2 regions of the Cytobacillus sp. T106 genome follow, and region 2 is predicted to be linked to the other one. Evidence: riboswitches for the same ligand, from Rfam matches in the RefSeq annotation. Region 2 holds a riboswitch; the other holds the start of a gene.
The links. Region 2 has a riboswitch for cyclic di-GMP ahead of ABU165_RS12570 (hypothetical protein). Riboswitches for the same ligand answer to the same signal wherever they lie in the genome.
Positions count from the first base shown of each region.

Region 1: linked by a shared signal. The riboswitch ahead of ABU165_RS20295 (sensor domain-containing diguanylate cyclase) and the one ahead of ABU165_RS12570 (hypothetical protein) in region 2 are both predicted to bind cyclic di-GMP.

Region 1 covers NZ_JBEUMK010000014.1:14,125-22,251, forward strand. The annotation lists gene ABU165_RS20275 (carbohydrate ABC transporter permease) at 1-438, shown strand, start outside; gene ABU165_RS20280 (TetR/AcrR family transcriptional regulator) at 534-1,103, opposite strand; gene ABU165_RS20285 (efflux RND transporter permease subunit) at 1,368-3,311, shown strand; gene ABU165_RS20290 (YhgE/Pip domain-containing protein) at 3,314-5,140, shown strand; cyclic di-GMP riboswitch class I at 5,259-5,343, shown strand; gene ABU165_RS20295 (sensor domain-containing diguanylate cyclase) at 5,428-6,387, shown strand; gene ABU165_RS20300 (DmpA family aminopeptidase) at 6,444-7,505, shown strand; gene ABU165_RS20305 (DUF4085 domain-containing protein) at 7,542-8,127, opposite strand, start outside.
Region 2 covers NZ_JBEUMK010000005.1:217,238-225,364, reverse strand. The annotation lists gene ABU165_RS12595 (PrkA family serine protein kinase) at 1-368, shown strand, start outside; gene ABU165_RS12590 (hypothetical protein) at 477-650, shown strand; gene ABU165_RS12585 (polysaccharide deacetylase family protein) at 765-1,892, shown strand; gene yhbH (sporulation protein YhbH) at 2,077-3,246, shown strand; gene ABU165_RS12575 (hypothetical protein) at 3,351-3,488, opposite strand; gene ABU165_RS12570 (hypothetical protein) at 3,647-3,859, opposite strand; cyclic di-GMP riboswitch class I at 3,939-4,026, opposite strand; gene ABU165_RS12565 (TerD family protein) at 4,169-5,608, opposite strand; gene ABU165_RS12560 (hypothetical protein) at 5,833-6,048, opposite strand; gene ABU165_RS12555 (aldo/keto reductase) at 6,410-7,240, opposite strand; gene ABU165_RS12550 (P-II family nitrogen regulator) at 7,321-7,989, opposite strand; gene ABU165_RS12545 (DUF1538 domain-containing protein) at 7,990-8,127, opposite strand, start outside.

The sequences.
Region 1 (8,127 bases), on a different contig from region 2:
CTGAATCAAATGCACCTAACGAATACTATGGCGGGAATCGTTCTGCCTGGACTGGTGGGAGCATTCGGTATCTTCCTTTTCCGTCAGTTCATGACAACTATTCCCGATGAACTGCTCGAGGCAGCCAGACTGGATGGAGCCAGTGAACTAAGGGTGTTCTGGCAGATCGTCCTGCCAATGACCAAACCGATACTCGCTGTCCAGGGAATTCTCACCTTTATCGCTGGCTGGAACAGCTTCCTGTGGCCGCTGATCATTGCGAATGATGAGAGCCTCTATACACTGTCGGTCGGACTGCAGTTATTGAAAGGCCAATACGGAGGCAACTTCGCCCTGCAGATGGCCGGGTCCACCTTTATGGTCGTTCCGATTATCATCATCTTCATTCTTTTTCAGCGGTACATTATTGATGGGTACACGATATCGGGGATTAAGTGAGAGCCAAGGGGACAGACCCCCTGGCTCTTTTTGTGACCGGGCCAAGGAACCTGACCCCCTGGCCCAAACCAGCCCAGGGAACCCAATCCCCCACCTCACCGCACCCCCAACAACCCCCGATTAATCACCCCATTAATAATCTCCGCCATCTCCCTAGGACTGTGATCCATCCCATTATTAAGCCATTTCTTTATCGCATGAATGCTGCCGCTGATGATGAAGGTACTGAGGTATTCAGAAAGGTTTTCATCGTACGCTGTGTCGGCGAGCCAGCTGGTCATGAAGACCTGGTGGGCGAAGTTGATGACTTTTGTTTCGAAGGTTGTGTTTGTTTTTTCGTTGAGGAGGGTGGTGCATACTTCGTGCTTTGAGGCGAAGTATTCGAGCAGTTTTTCGATCATTTGGAGGGCCTGGTCTTCTTTTTCGAAGTTGTACTGGCTCATATAGCCCTGCATGTCCTGGATGATTTCGTCTTCGATGGTGTCCAGGAGGTCATATTGGTCGGTGTAGTGGGAATAAAATGTGGAGCGGTTGATGTCGGCGAGACTGCAGATTTCTTTGACGGTGATATAGGAGATTTGCTTGTCCTTCAATAGCTTCATGAGGCTGTCTTTCAATACCATGATTGTATATTTTTTGCGTCTGTCCATTTTGGGAGAGGTCATAACCAGTTTCCTTTCTTTTTGCGTTTTCCAACACTTTTGATCATTGTGTCGGGAATACCACGGAAGTTAGAGAACTGTTCGTTGAATAGGCAACACCGTGTTTATATAATGATAAAGTGTATAGAAAAAAAGGGCAAGAGAGGGTGAACACGCATCAATATTGCTGCACGAATACTTAAACATAAAAAAGCCGTTGCCATTATTTTCGCGGTTTTGACTGTGCTTTGCGCCCTGGCGCAGTTCACTGTGTCGGTGAACTATGATATGAAGGAATATCTGCCGGAGGACGCTCAGTCGACGAAAGCCATGGAAGTGATGGAGCGGGAATTTGAAGGAAATGTCCCGACGAACCGGGTGATGATGCGGGACATGACCATACAGGAAGCTCTTGATTTCAAAGAAAAGCTGGCCGCGATTGACGGTGTATCTGATGTCATGTGGCTGGATGATGTGATCGACATCAAGGCTCCGCTTGAGATGGCGGACCCGAATACGGTAGATGACTATTACAAAGATGACTATGCCTTATTCTCTTTCAGCATCCGTGAAGGAGAGGAAGTCCAGATTACTGATCGCATTTATGATCTCATCGGCAAAGACAATGCGATGGCCGGGGAATCGCTGAACACGGCCACCCAGCAGAAAATGGCCGGCACAGAATCGATGTATGCGGCCGCCTTTTTGGTGCCGATCATCATCATTATTTTAGTCGTTTCAACGACCTCGTGGGTGGAGCCGCTGCTGTTCCTCACCGCCATCGGTGTATCGGTTCTGATCAACATGGGGACGAATATTTTTCTCGGTGAGGTTTCCTTTGTCACTCAGTCGGTCGCCCCGATCCTGCAGCTTGCAGTCTCGCTGGATTATGCAATTTTCCTCCTGCACAGCTTTAACGATTACCGGAAAAAGGTGGGAGACCCGCGGGAAGCGATGGAGCTGGCGATGAAGAAATCATTTTCGGCAATCGCAGCCAGCGCGTCCACAACCTTCTTCGGTTTCATTGCCTTATCATTCATGGAGTTTGAAATCGGGTCTGATCTTGGCATCAACCTGGTTAAAGGGATTTTACTGAGCTTCATCAGTGTCATGGTGTTCCTGCCGGCATTGACATTGCTTTGTTATAAATGGATCGACAAGACGCAGCATAAGCCATTGCTGCCATACATCCGCGGCAAGGGGAATTTTGTGCTGAAGTTCCGGGTGCCGGTTCTTTTGCTTGTTGCCATCCTGGTTGTCCCGGCCTTTCTTGCGCAAAGCAAGACCAATTTCACTTATGGAGTTGGCGAATTGCCGGAGTCGACAAGGGCGGGGAGCGATTTTGCGAAAATTAAAGAAGAGTTCGGGAAAAGCACGCCGATGGTCCTGCTTGTACCGAAGGGGGATATGGCCAAGGAAGAAGAGCTCGCCGGCGATCTGGAAAAGCTTGACCATGTGACGAGTGTCATGGCATATGTCAACACTGTCAGTGCGGCAATCCCTCCAGAGTATCTCGACCCCAGCATCACCGAACAGTTCTACTCGGAAAATTACAGCCGGATCATCCTTCAGACAGATACAAAAACTGAGGGAGACGAGGCATTCAAGCTAATCGAGCGGGTCCAGGATACTGCTGAAAAACTGTATGGAGACAAGGTTTATTCAGTCGGGGAAAGCGTGACATTGTATGATATCAAAAACACGGTCAAAAAAGACAACACGCTGGTCAATCTGCTGACTCTCCTGACCGTCGCATTCGTCCTTTTCGTAACCTTCAGGTCGATCTCGATTCCGCTGATCCTGCTGCTGACCATTCAGACAGCCGTCTGGATCAATCTGTCGGTCCCTTATTTTACAGATTCTTCATTAGTATATGTCGGCTATCTGCTCGTCAGCATCATCCAGCTGGCCGCGACTGTCGACTATGCGATCCTGCTGACAGATGCTTATAAAGAGGACCGGCAGGAAATGTCTGCGCTGGAAGCAGTCAAGAAGACAATGGATGAAAAAATATTCTCGATCGGCATTTCGGCCTCAATTTTATCAAGTGTAGGCTTTATCTTATGGATTACGTCATCGAACCCAATCGTAGCTTCAATCGGACTGCTGCTTGGAAGGGGAGCGCTGCTGGCCTTGATCATGGTTGTGTTCTTCCTTCCGGCGTGCCTGCTGATCTTCGATAAACTGATCATGAAAACAACATGGAAAGCAAACTTTTATAAGGAGAAGTGATGATGAGGAGAATGAGAAAATTCTTGGCTGTCTTTGCCAGCATCCTAATGATGATGCCCGCCCTGCTCGTTTCGGCTGATACAGCGGGCAGCAAGTCAGGGGAAAAAGTCTCCCAGGAAACAGGAGAGCTTTCCTCAAAGGATGAAGTGGTGTATGCAAAGCTCAGCCCAGCCGGTGAAAATCAGGAAGTTTATGTGGTCAACATTTTAAATATTGAAGAACCTGGGGAAGTGACTGATTATGGCCCCTATACGAACCTGAAAAACCTGACGGATCTCTCGCCGATTGAGAAATCAGACGCAGCGGTGAATGTGACGGCTGAAGAAGAAGGAAAGTTTTATTATCAGGGTGATTTGAATGAGTCAGCCCTGCCATGGAATGTTTCCATTACGTATACATTGGATGGGCAGGAAACCGCACCGGAAGAATTGGCTGGAAAAAGCGGCCATGTGGAGATTGGGATTCAAACCTCCAGAAATGAAAGTGCAGAAGCTTCCTTTTTCGAAAACTATCTGCTGCAGATTTCCTTCCCGCTGAATGGGGAGAAATTCAGCAATATCGAGGCTCCGGACGGGATGCTTGCCAACGCGGGGAAAAATAAGCAGGCCACATTCACTGTGATGCCGGAAAAAGAGGGAAATCTGACACTTGAAGCAGATGTGGCAGATTTCGAGCTCGAAGGCATTGATATTACAGCCATTCCGTCTTCACTCCCGATTGATGCACCTGACATCGATGACATGACAGGTGAGATGGATACACTGACAAAGGCGATCAAAGAGGTCAATGATGGAGTGGGGCAGCTGCAGAACGGCGCTTCGGAATTGCATAATGGCGCAGCTAAGCTCAGCAATGGCTCCAGGGAGTACCGTAATGGCATAGCGGCTCTCGATGGTTCCTCTTCCAAGCTGGTCAGCGGCTCAAAGAGCATCGAGCAGGCTCTGCAAAAGCTGAATAGCAGTCTGAGCGCTGGCTCTGGAGACATGGGCCTCGGCGATTTGAAAAAGATGCAGGATGGACTGTCACAATCGGCAGCCGGCCTGCGGGAAGTGTCCAGGAATCTGGCAGCATTGCAGCAGGCCTTTAGCGCCTCTTACAATAGCTTGAATGAAGCAATGGAAGGCATTCCGAACGCTGAGATTTCCCAGGCACAAATCGAGCAGCTGAAACAGAGCGGAGCTGACCCGAATGTTGTCGCGCAATTGCTTGAGACTTATGCCGCGGCTAAAAATGCCAAAGGAGTCTTTGCTGCTGGAAAAGGCAGCTTTGCCGCTGTCAGCGGGACATTGCAACAGGTCAGTGGTTCTCTGACAGGAATGGCCAAGAATCTGGATTCTATGTCAGCGGGACTTTCGCATGCTCTGAACAGCTCAGATGCTGCCGATGCGATGGCCCAGCTGCAGGCAGGCGTTAATGCCCTTGCCGTCAACTACCAATCCTTCCACTCGGGATTGGAGGAGTACACCGGCGGAGTGAGCAGGCTGGCAGGTTCCTATTCTGAACTGCATAACGGCATTGCTGGCGTGGCCGACGGAACAGGAGAAATCGCCAACGGCGCAGCGAGCCTTCATACCGGTACCACTGAACTTTATGAAGCAACCAGGGATCTGCCTGAACAAATGAAAGAAGAAGTTGAAGGCATGCTCGAAGAATATGACAAGAGTGACTTCAAACCGGTATCCTTCGTATCATCGCAAAACGAAAAGGTCAACTCTGTTCAGTTTGTGCTAAAGACAGAAAGCATTAAGCAGGAAGAAACGAAAGAAAATGAAAAGCCTAAAGAAGAGCCGAAAGGGTTTTGGGCTCGTCTGAAGGCGCTGTTTTCATAGGAGTGAGCCAAGGGGACAGGTCCCTTGGCTCTTTTTGATATTGGGCCACGGGGTCTGTCCCCGTGGCTCCATGGTTTAAATTGGAAGTCTTGCCGCTTATCCTTTAAAATTAAATAGATAAATATACAGGCAAATTCATCGAAAGGTGAGGGCGCAAGACTATAGGGGCTAAAGCCAAGAGGCTATGTCTGCCGGTTACCGATTCAACTTTATGGACGATAGGCTAATCGGTTTCGGTTGGTCTATTTTTTATGCTGAAGGATTGAGGAAAACGAAGAGGGACAGCAATGATGAACATACAATTTGCACAAGGTTTTGGATTAGGGGCACTGACTGTTGTATTGGTTGTGATTTATGTTTTCAGAAGTTGGAAAAAGAAAGAAACGGACTCTTTTAAAAATCATGAAAGTTATATGCATGTGATCGAAAACACCAAGGATTTCCTTTATTATTGCCAAGTCTATCCGGAGCTGCAATTCAAATATCTTGGTCCTTCAGCTGAATGCTTTTTCGGTGAAGGTTCTAATGCAGATGCCTATTCCGACGCTGGTGTTGCCTTCAGGGATATTCACCCGGAGGATATGGATATTCTCCAAAAAAAAGTCCATGGACAGGTAGATTTCAATCAAGCAATCGTTCAGCGCTGGAAGGATAAAGACGGCAACTATCGATGGTTTGAAGAGTATGCGACTCCCATATATGAAAATGGCGTGCTGGTTGCTCTTCAAGGGGTGGTGCGGAATATTGATGAGAGAAAAAAGCTGGAGGAGACATTGACATATCGAATCGCCCATGATGCGTTGACAGACATATATAACCGTGAATTCTTCGAGCAAATGATGGAGAAATATAATGAACGTGAGGATATAGCTGCAGCCATCATTTTGTGTGATTTGGACGGATTGAAATGTTTAAATGACAACCATGGACACAAAACAGGGGATTTTCTAATTAAAGAAACAGCACATCTATTAGAACGCTTTTTTACAGAGGATGCTTATGTTTCCAGGATTGGAGGAGATGAATTTGCCGTCATTCTTTTAAAAAAGGAAAAAGAACAGGTGGAGTTACTGGCCGAAAAGCTAGCTGAAGAGATTAGCAGATATAATGAAAATAGCCAGGAAGTCAAAATCAACCTATCAATAGGCTTTGCGTTCAGTGAAAATTCCCGAGGCGTAATGGAACGCTTATTTGTTGAAGCAGATAACCATATGTATCAGCAAAAAAGAACGAAAAAAGGTGCCTGAATCTATCCTAACAGATGGGAGAGAGATGCCTTTCTTCGCAAAAATGGAGGATAAAAATGCCTGCCAAAAAAAGAATCAGAGACTATGGAGTAAAAATAGGAACCCTTCAGACAGGTCCGCGCAATAGCATCACAGATGTGGAAGGCGTAACTGTGGGGCATACCACGCTGAGCGAAGCTGACAAACAAACCGGGGTTACGGCAATTGTGCCGCATCCCGGAAATCTATTTAAAGAAAAGCTGATCGCCGCAACCCATGTGATCAACGGGTTTGGGAAGAGTATGGGAACAATTCAGATCAATGAGCTGGGTACGCTTGAATCCCCGATCATCCTGACCAACACGCTCGGCATCGGTACAGCGGCAGATGCTTTGATTCAGTATATGCTGGAGTCTAATCCCGAAATCGGCCGGACGACTGGAACGGTGAATCCGATTGTGTGTGAATGCAATGATATGTTTTTGAATGATATCAGGGCTGGGTTTATAGAGCGGGAGCATGTTTTCCAGGCACTGCAGAATGTCTCGGCGGACGTGGAAGAAGGCACTGCTGGAGCAGGGACCGGCATGCTTTGCTATTCGCTGAAGGGCGGCATCGGGACCAGCTCGAGGCTGATGGAAATGGACCATGGCACTTATACGATCGGTGTCCTTGTGCTGACGAATTTCGGCGGTTTAAAGGATTTGCGGGTGAATGGGAAAGCAGTCGGGGAGGAGCTGAGTGAGGCTATCCAAGCTAAGGAGGAGCAGGATAAAGGTTCAGTTATCATCATTGTGGCTACAGATCTGCCTGTGTCAGAGAGGCAGCTAAATCGAATTATTAAAAGGACGGTTACAGGATTGTCCCGGACGGGGTCAATCATCGGGACGGGAAGCGGCGAGGTTGTCATTGGGTTTTCGACTGCTGTGAAAATTCCTCATGAAAAACCGGCAGATTGCCTGACCTTTTCTATGATACATGAAGAAGATATTGATCTGGCCTTCAGGGCGGCAGGCGATGCAACGGAAGAAGCTGTCCTGAATTCTTTGGCAGCGGCAACACGGGTGGTGGGCCGGAATGGGAATGTGCGGCCGGCTTTGAGTGATTTGCTGCGGGAGCATGGTATCCGGCTGGTGTAAAAAAGACCTTGCCCCAAATAATACGGGGCATGGCTCCTATTCATGATCAATCAATTCTCCGTACTTTTTCATATTATCTTCACTCAAAACCCCAGCTTTATAAAAATAGTTTGCATATACAAACAGCATCATTTCATTTTCTTCTGTGAACTCCAGCTTCTCCATGATGAGATTGATCGTCTCCGCATGCTCTTCAGGACTGGTATACATCGTATTCCAGGCGCTGACCTGCTGTTCAGGGATCCCGCTGAAAATGGCAGCTTCCAGCTCTTCCGGCGGGACCGGCTCCTTTAAGTGTGCGTAGGGGTCTTCATCAATGTCAGTGTAGATGAAGCCGATCGGATTATATTCCTCCAAAGGGTAGGTGTATTGCCCGCTTGAGGTTGTTACCACTGCGTTTAGTTGGTTTACTTCCAGCTTTCCATCTGCTAGAAGAACGGATTCCTCCAAGCTGCTAATCTCGCTTATAAAGTCAGGCACAGCCAGCCAATAGCGCTGACCCTGCGGCAGCTGTGCGATATATTTCCCAAGCGGCATATCCTCTAATTTTCCTTCATCTTTTAATCTCGTAAAAAGCACCGGCCTATAAAAATACTGCACAGTCAAATCCTTCATATAAATG
Region 2 (8,127 bases):
ATCCTCTGACAGGAGAGGAAATCAATCCGGATGAAAAGCTGATGAGGTCGATTGAAGAGCAGATCGGCATCTCGGAAAATGCGAAAAAGGCATTCAGGGAGGAAATCCTGATCCGCATCTCTGCCTATGCAAGGAAAGGCAAGCGGTTTGACTACAATTCGCATGACCGTCTCCGCGAAGCCATCCAGAAGAAGCTGTTTGCAGACCTGAAGGATGTTGTGAAGATTACAACCTCTTCCAAGACCCCTGACGAGCAGCAGCTGAAAAAGGTGAATGAAGTTGTTGCAAGACTCATTGATGAGCACGGCTATAATTCTACTTCTGCAAATGAGCTGCTGCGGTATGTTGGAAGTTTGCTGAACAGATAAATGTGAAAAGGCTGGCAGGGTTTGCCGGCCTTTTGGCTGTTTTCTCCCAGGCAAGAGTTAGTTTTAATTTGGGCGGACAGGGGAAAAGGGTGTATAGAGGTGATTGAGATGAAGAAAAAGGAACTGGACAAGGACTTTGTGCCAAGAAACAGCTCCATGGCTGAGAATGTAGAAGAGATGCATAATCTAGGAAAGCAGATGGAGCATCTCAGGACTGGGGAAGAGCTTGAAGAGGATGGAAAGCAGCCTGACCCTATCCAGTATAAAGATAACGAAAAATGACTCCTGCGCTGAAGCTGCAGGAGTTTTTTTGACCGCATTTTTCCGGGGTTCTATTTCAACCTGACCCTTAATAGATATAGCAATAAAAAGCTATTAGTCAGGGGAGAAGCAGGGATGAGAAAATGGGTGGCTGCTATTTTAATAGCGATTGTGCTGTTTGTACTGCAGGAAGGACAGGCTTCTGCCGCACAAAGGAATGAGTATATATGTGCAGTCGGCGTGAATGACTCTGTTTTGAATTTGAAGCAGAACCCTCCGTTTGTGCTGGAGCATACAGCCTATATGCCTATTAAAGATTTGGCAGCAGCCATTGGAGCCAGCATCTCTATAGAAAATCCTGATAGCTATACGATCAAAAAGGGCAAATCATGGATCCGCTATTCAGTAAAACAACAGCAGGCCTCAACGTCCATGGGAAAAACGGCCGAATGGAAAGCGGTGGTCCGGGAAAACAGCCTATTCATACCGATCCGGTCAGCCGGCGAGTTTTTTGGCTATAGAGTTGAATACCTCTCAGCCGGCCCTGTCGTCCGTCTGGTGAACAAAGGAGCGAAAATGGCAAACGAACAATTCATGAGCGCCAATAGAGCGGCTCTAAAAGATTTTTATGTGAAAAAAAAGGCGGTGTACTTAACCTTTGATGATGGACCTGCGAAGGGAATGGAATCCATCCTTGATATTTTGAAGAATAAGAAGGCAAAAGCGACATTCTTTATGATTGAGCCGCAGGCAAGAGCCAACCCGGCTTCTGTTAAGCGGCTGGTGGAGGAAGGGCATTATCCGGCCCTGCACAGTGTTACCCATGATAAAAACAAGCTTTATGCCGGAAACCCGCAAAATCCCGCCCTGGAAATGGATAAGACCAGGAAAACAATATTGAGCCTGACAGGCATTGACTCCAGGCTGGTGAGAATGCCTTATGGAAGCAAGCCTTATATGACAGGGCCGTTCAGGGACGCCCTTGTGCAGAAGGGATATAAAATGTGGGACTGGAATGTTGATACATTAGACTGGAAATATGCAAGGAGCAGTCCGAAGACTATCTTTGAAAATGTGAAAAAAGGGCTTCAGCCGGCGGCTGCAGGCGGGAAGCCCCCAGTCATCCTGATGCATGTGAACAGCGGGACGGTTTCCATGCTGCCGCAGATCATCGATTACCTATACTCACAAGGATATGAATGCCAGGCTTATAACCCCAATGCCCACTTTTCAATGAATTTCTGGAAGGATGAGAGGCTCTAAAAAAGGCTTGTCCGACAGCATAGGCATTTGTCTTATTGTCAAAATTATTTGTAAATTATTTCGATGTCTCGCATAGTATAGAGTAATTAATATTTCACGTTCCTTTTGACACTCGGGATATTGTATGTTGCTAAAGGCAAATGTGTGCAATGAATCCATGAAATTTTTTCAAGGAGGGGTTATAATGACCGACATCAACAACCGCCAGTTTGTGATTTCCGAAGAAGATTGGTCCCTCCATCGCAAAGGCCACGATGATCAGCAGCGCCACCAGGAAAAGGTACAGGATGCGATCCGGAACAATCTACCAGATCTGATAACAGAAGAAAGCATCATTATGTCCAATGGCCGTGAAGTCGTGAAAATTCCGATTCGCTCTCTTGACGAATATAAAATTCGTTATAACTATGATAAAAACAAACATGTAGGCCAGGGAGACGGAGACAGCCAGGTAGGCGATGTGGTCGCCAGAGACGGCTCCAGCGGCCAGAAAGGCCCCGGGAAAGGCCAGGGTGCAGGCGACCAGCCGGGTGAGGATTATTTTGAAGCTGAAGTGTCCATGATGGAGCTTGAGGAAGCACTGTTCAAGCAGCTGGAGCTGCCAAACCTGAAGAGGAAGGAACAGGAAGAGCATCTGGTTGAGAATATTGAATTCAATGATATCCGCAAAACAGGATTAATGGGCAATATTGATAAAAAGCGGACAATGATGACCGCCTTTAAACGGAATGCGATGACAGGCAAGCCGGCATTCTATCCGATCTATCAGGAGGATCTGAAGTTTAAGACATGGAACGAAATTGTAAAGCCGGATTCAAAGGCAGTCGTGCTCGCAATGATGGATACGAGCGGATCGATGGGATTATGGGAGAAATATATGGCCAGAAGCTTTTTCTTTTGGATGACCCGGTTTTTACGGACAAAGTATGAGACGGTGGAAATAGAGTTCATTGCCCACCATACAGAAGCGAAGGTCGTATCAGAGGAAGATTTCTTTTCAAAAGGGGAAAGCGGGGGAACCATTTGTTCATCAGCCTACCGCAAAGCTCTGGAACTGATCAATGAAAAATATAATCCAAGAAGATTCAATATCTATCCTTTCCACTTTTCCGACGGCGACAATCTTACCTCTGATAATGCCCGCTGTGTGAAGCTTGTTGAAGAGCTGATCGCGGTATCGAGCATGTTCGGGTACGGTGAAGTCAATCAGTACAACCGCCACTCGACCCTCATGTCCGCTTATAAGAATATAAAAAATGAACACTTCCGATACTATATCCTCAAGCAGAAAGCTGATGTTTTCCATGCGATGAAGAGCTTCTTCCAAAACGAAGAAAATAAAATCTATGCATAAACAGAACCGGCGGGCGCAATGCCTGCCGGTTTTACTGTCCGCTCGCACAAAAAAAGCCGTTTAATAAAAAGCGGCTTTCGTTGGCTTTCCATGAAGGTGTTCTTTTATTTCTCCAGCGGGATTGCGATAATTTTCCCGCCGATCTGGACGTGGACTGTGTCAGTGAATACAGCTTTCACAATCCCTTTTAAGGAGATCGAAGAATTTAATGCCAATTTGGATTGTGCTGGATTTTCCGCCATGAAGATTCCCCTTTGCTTCGTATTTGAAGAGTAGCACCTAATTAAAGTAAATGAGTTAGTTACTTTCTTTTTGCCACTTTTTTGGAACTCCTAAACCTGATTTGGCGCATTATGAAGGAAATAAAGATTTGGGAAGGGGAAAAGAAAAAAGCAGCTGCTCATGAATAGCAGACTGCTTTCTCTTCTTTCAGCACTGAGCTTTTGCAGACAGGGCAATCGATATCATCACTCTGCTTAAATTGGATTTTTTTGAAATCTTTTTTGATGAATGTGGTAAAGCCTTTGTACTTATAGCCGCATTCACAGAAATTCGAGTCTTTGACCAGATGCCTCTGATTAGTCTCTTTGCATAAAAATGTCGGGTAAAACATTGATATCCCTCTCTTTAATAAATGGATTAGGCAAATTAGAAAGGGTGTATGATTTATAAAAGTTTACAAGAATGATATTCTTGGCGGCCCGGCTGCCATGACAAATAACTTGTTTTAGGCCCGTGGCTTTGCGTCTTTTACTTTCGTAAAATTTGCCCTTAGTAAGATTAGCACTAAATCAGGGGAAAAATAAAGAGTTTGTTTATTGTTAATATTCTTACTTTAGCCACTCTCCGTTGTAGAGGGGAGTGATGACCTATGGGGAATTGCAGAAAAGAAGCAGCCTGGCCGGTTGGCCAGGCTGTGAGATTAAGAAAGGAACTCTGCCGGATTGAGCCCGAGCTCCCGGCAGATGTCACTGACTGCCTGCTGCTCATTCGGATCAAAATGTCCGTCTGCAAAGCCGATTGCGATACAATAGCGGGCCACCAGCCTGGCGATTTCCGGTTTCGTCCGTATCCTGCCAAGCGCTCTGAATGCCTCTGCCCTGCCGATCGAAGGATCGCGTTCAATCTTCTGGACGTACAGGTTAAACTGCTGAATGACCTTCTGCGTATCAAATACCCGAAGTTCATCACTCTGGTTGACGAATTCAACCATTTTCTGGCGTTCTGCCGGATCCAGCCTTCCATCAGCCATAGCTACAAGTGCACATGCTGCTACAATGGCCTCAAGGACGTCCTGGCTCTTGAATCGGTTAAAGAGGTCCTGGGCTTTTCTTTTTTGCTGGTTGGCCCATTCGGCGTAATCGGTCTGGGATGGAGACCAGGCATTGCCGCAGCTGTTACAGGTAAACTTCAGCTGTTTTTTTCCAATGAAGCCGCCCAATAATCCGACAGGCCCGAGGATCAGGCCGCCAATTGCCGCTTTACCGAGGCCGAAGCCCTTTTCGCCGGTGCGTACATTTGTGGAATGGCAGCGTGGGCATACAATTTCTTCTCCCCCATATCCCTGTGAGGAAGAGTAGGAAGGCTGTCCATAGGAAGGGGACGAATAGGAAGCTTGCGGCTGTGTCTGCTGATAGCTTCCTGAGCTATAGTTCTGCTGGGAGCTGCCTGTGTTATAGCCCTGCTGGTAATTTTGCCCTGCAGGAGCCTGCTGTGAAAAGCTCTGCTGGTAAGTCTGGTTCTGCCCGAAAGGCTGATTGCCATGTGAAGGCTGGGGAGCCGGTTCATCATCCACCGTCACGCCGAAATTACGGCAGAGGGCAGCCAGGCCGCCCTGAAAGCCGCTGGCGATGGCATTAAATTTCCATTCGCCATTATGCCTGTATAGCTCTGCTGCGACGATGGCCGTTTCAACGGTAAAATCCCTGCCAAGGTTAAAGCGGATAAGCTCTTCATTATTTTGTTCATTAAAAATCCGTACATACGCATTTTCAATATGGCCGAAGTTCTGCTGTTTTGCCTGAGCATCGTGGATGGTAATTGTAAAGGCAATCCGGTGGATCGAGTCCGGCACCCTCCGCAGGTCAATTCTGATTTGTTCATCATCTTGATTGCCCGCGCCTGTGCGGTTATCGCCGCTGTACAGGATAGAGCCATTCCCGCCGTTAGGGTTATTATAGAATACGAAATCGAGGTCACTATGTACTTTTCCTGATGCGCCTAATAAGAAAGCAGATGCGTCCAGATCATAGTTGGATCCCTGACGGCTGATATCCCAGCCTAATCCAACAACAACATTTTGAAGCCCGGGGCGGTTCTTGGTCAGATCGACCTTCTGCCCTTTGCTGAGCGTCACTCCCATAATTTCACTCCTTCTTTTCCAGGACCGGCGTAAGCCGTCTCTTGATAGAATCATATATTCCCAATATAACACAGTTCTTAAAGCGGTTTACAGCTTTGGCTGTGCGGACATGCCTCTTTTTATCATACGGGTCAAGGAAGGAAAAGTTTCAGGGGGAGGAGGTTCGTTCAAAGAAAAAAGCAGCTTCCCTGATTGGGGGAGCTGCCTCATGATTGGGCAATTTATTATCTGTCGACATAAGCCGGGCCTGAATGGTCCTGGCGGGTGTTTCCTTGGTCAGAATTCAAAAATGGAAGCTTTGATTTGACTTTGCTGATATTGTCTTCACCGAATGTAGACTTTACCTTATTCATAACCTTATCCCGAGATTCCTTGTTCCTGAACATATACGCAAGCGCACCCAGTGCCACTACCCCAGTCAGGGAATTTCTTTTGCTCATGGATTAGTCCTCCTTAGGTTTGATATTATTCCTTTCCCTTTGCAGGGGGAGATAAACAGTTATATTTTGCTAACTGGGTGAGCGAAGTTAAAGTTGCGATTATATCGAAAAGGGATTTGTATTAACTGGGTTAGAATGAAAAAAAGTTTGATAAGCCTGTTGATTGGAGTGGAAGGCACGTAGACTCCTGTGGGATTGCAGCGGCAGAGCTGAGACCCCGCAGCGCGTAAGCGTGAGGAGGCTCAGCGCCGCCCCGCGGAAAGCGAAGTGCCTGGAACGGAAATCAACAGCCAACATTCAGAGGCTATTAAGACAAAAAGGGATACAGAATGAACCCATTCCATACCCCTTTTGCATATTATTAGAAATTGAAGTTATCAGGATCGGCACCGACGCGTTCGTTTTTGTTGAGGGCATCGATTTTTTCCATGTCTTCTGAGGAAAGCTCGAAGTCAAAGATATCTGCATTTTCAATGATGCGGTGTTCTTTGACTGATTTCGGAATGGTGATGACCTCATTTTGAAGGTCCCAGCGCAGGATGATCTGGGCAGGGGACTTTTTGTGCTTTTCGGCAATCTCTGTAATAACAGGCTCATCCAGGAGCTGTCCCTGCTTAAGAGGAGACCAGGCTTCAAGCTGGATTCCTTTTTGTTTGCAGAATTCGCGGAGCTCAAGCTGGGCCAGATGCGGATGGTATTCAACCTGGTTGACCATCGGCACGATTTCCGCTGTTTCAAGCAGATCCTCCAGATGGTGTACATGGAAGTTGCTGACCCCGATTGCACGGACTCTGCCATCCTTATACAGCTTTTCTAAGGCTCTCCAAGTGTCTTTATACTTGCCTTTGACAGGCCAGTGGATCAGGTACAGATCGACATACTCCAAGCCAAGCTTTGAAAGGCTTTCGTCGAATGCAGCCAGTGTAGAGTCATAGCCCTGCTCAGAGTTCCAGACCTTAGTCGTGATGAATAGCTCTTCGCGCGGGGCACCTGATTCTTTTATAGCCTGTCCCACGCCTTCTTCGTTGCCATAGATGGCTGCTGTGTCAATGCTCTTGTAGCCGTTATTGATGGCTGCTTTGACTGAATCAATGACTTCGGATCCTTCCTGGACCTTGAAAACGCCGAGTCCGAACCAGGGCATTTCCACTCCATTATGCAGCTTTGTTGTGTCCTGCAAGCTTTTTGGCATATTGTTACCTCCCGGAAATTTAATTGCCTTTTTATTTTCTCACAAATGGGGATATTTACTATATTGATATGCTCAGAAATTTAATGATTGATGCCTGCTACCTGATCGACATCAAGGATAAAGGAAATCCCATTGCCAGGAACATTCAGCTCGACAGCATCGCAGATTGCCTGGAATACTTCCTGTGTCCGTCCGCTGTGGATGATGGTCAGCACAATCTCTTTTTCAGGCTCGATCAGCATATTGAATAAAGTGGCTTTTTCGTTGATGCCGATCCCTCTGCCGGAAATGATGGTTGCCCCGTCAGCCCCGGCATCTTTTGAGGCCTTTATAATCTTTTCGGCTTCCGAGCTTTTTACAATGGTCACAATCAAATCGTATTCTTTATCGGCTGGCTTCATATTGGCCGCTCCTTCCTCTGCTTCTGCATCAGCGGGGACTTCCGGGGACTGGACGCCGATGAATCCGTTAATATTGATAAGCAATCCAAGTCCTGTACCGGGCCTTTCAAAATGGAGATGGCTGCTGACTTCCGTAATGACTTCTTCAGCGGATTCTTCCTTGATCAGCATAAGGATGACTTCTTTCTCGTGGTTGATCTCCAATCCGAGAAATGAGGTTTGCTCATTTTTTCCAATTCCCCTTGCATATACAGTTGCCGCAGCAGCAAGCCCGGATCCCCGGGCAAGCCGGACAGCTTTTTTTGCAGTGCCTTTTTTTACGATGGCGATGAAAAGCTTGTAGATCATTTAAGAAGCACCTTCCTTCCTCTTGAACAGGAGCCCCAGGATCAGGACAGCCAGTATCGGTATAAGGGCGACCAGGGCGATCAGGCCAAAGCCATCTGTCAGGGGATCCCGCCCCTCAGTTACTGCGGCAGCGCCGAC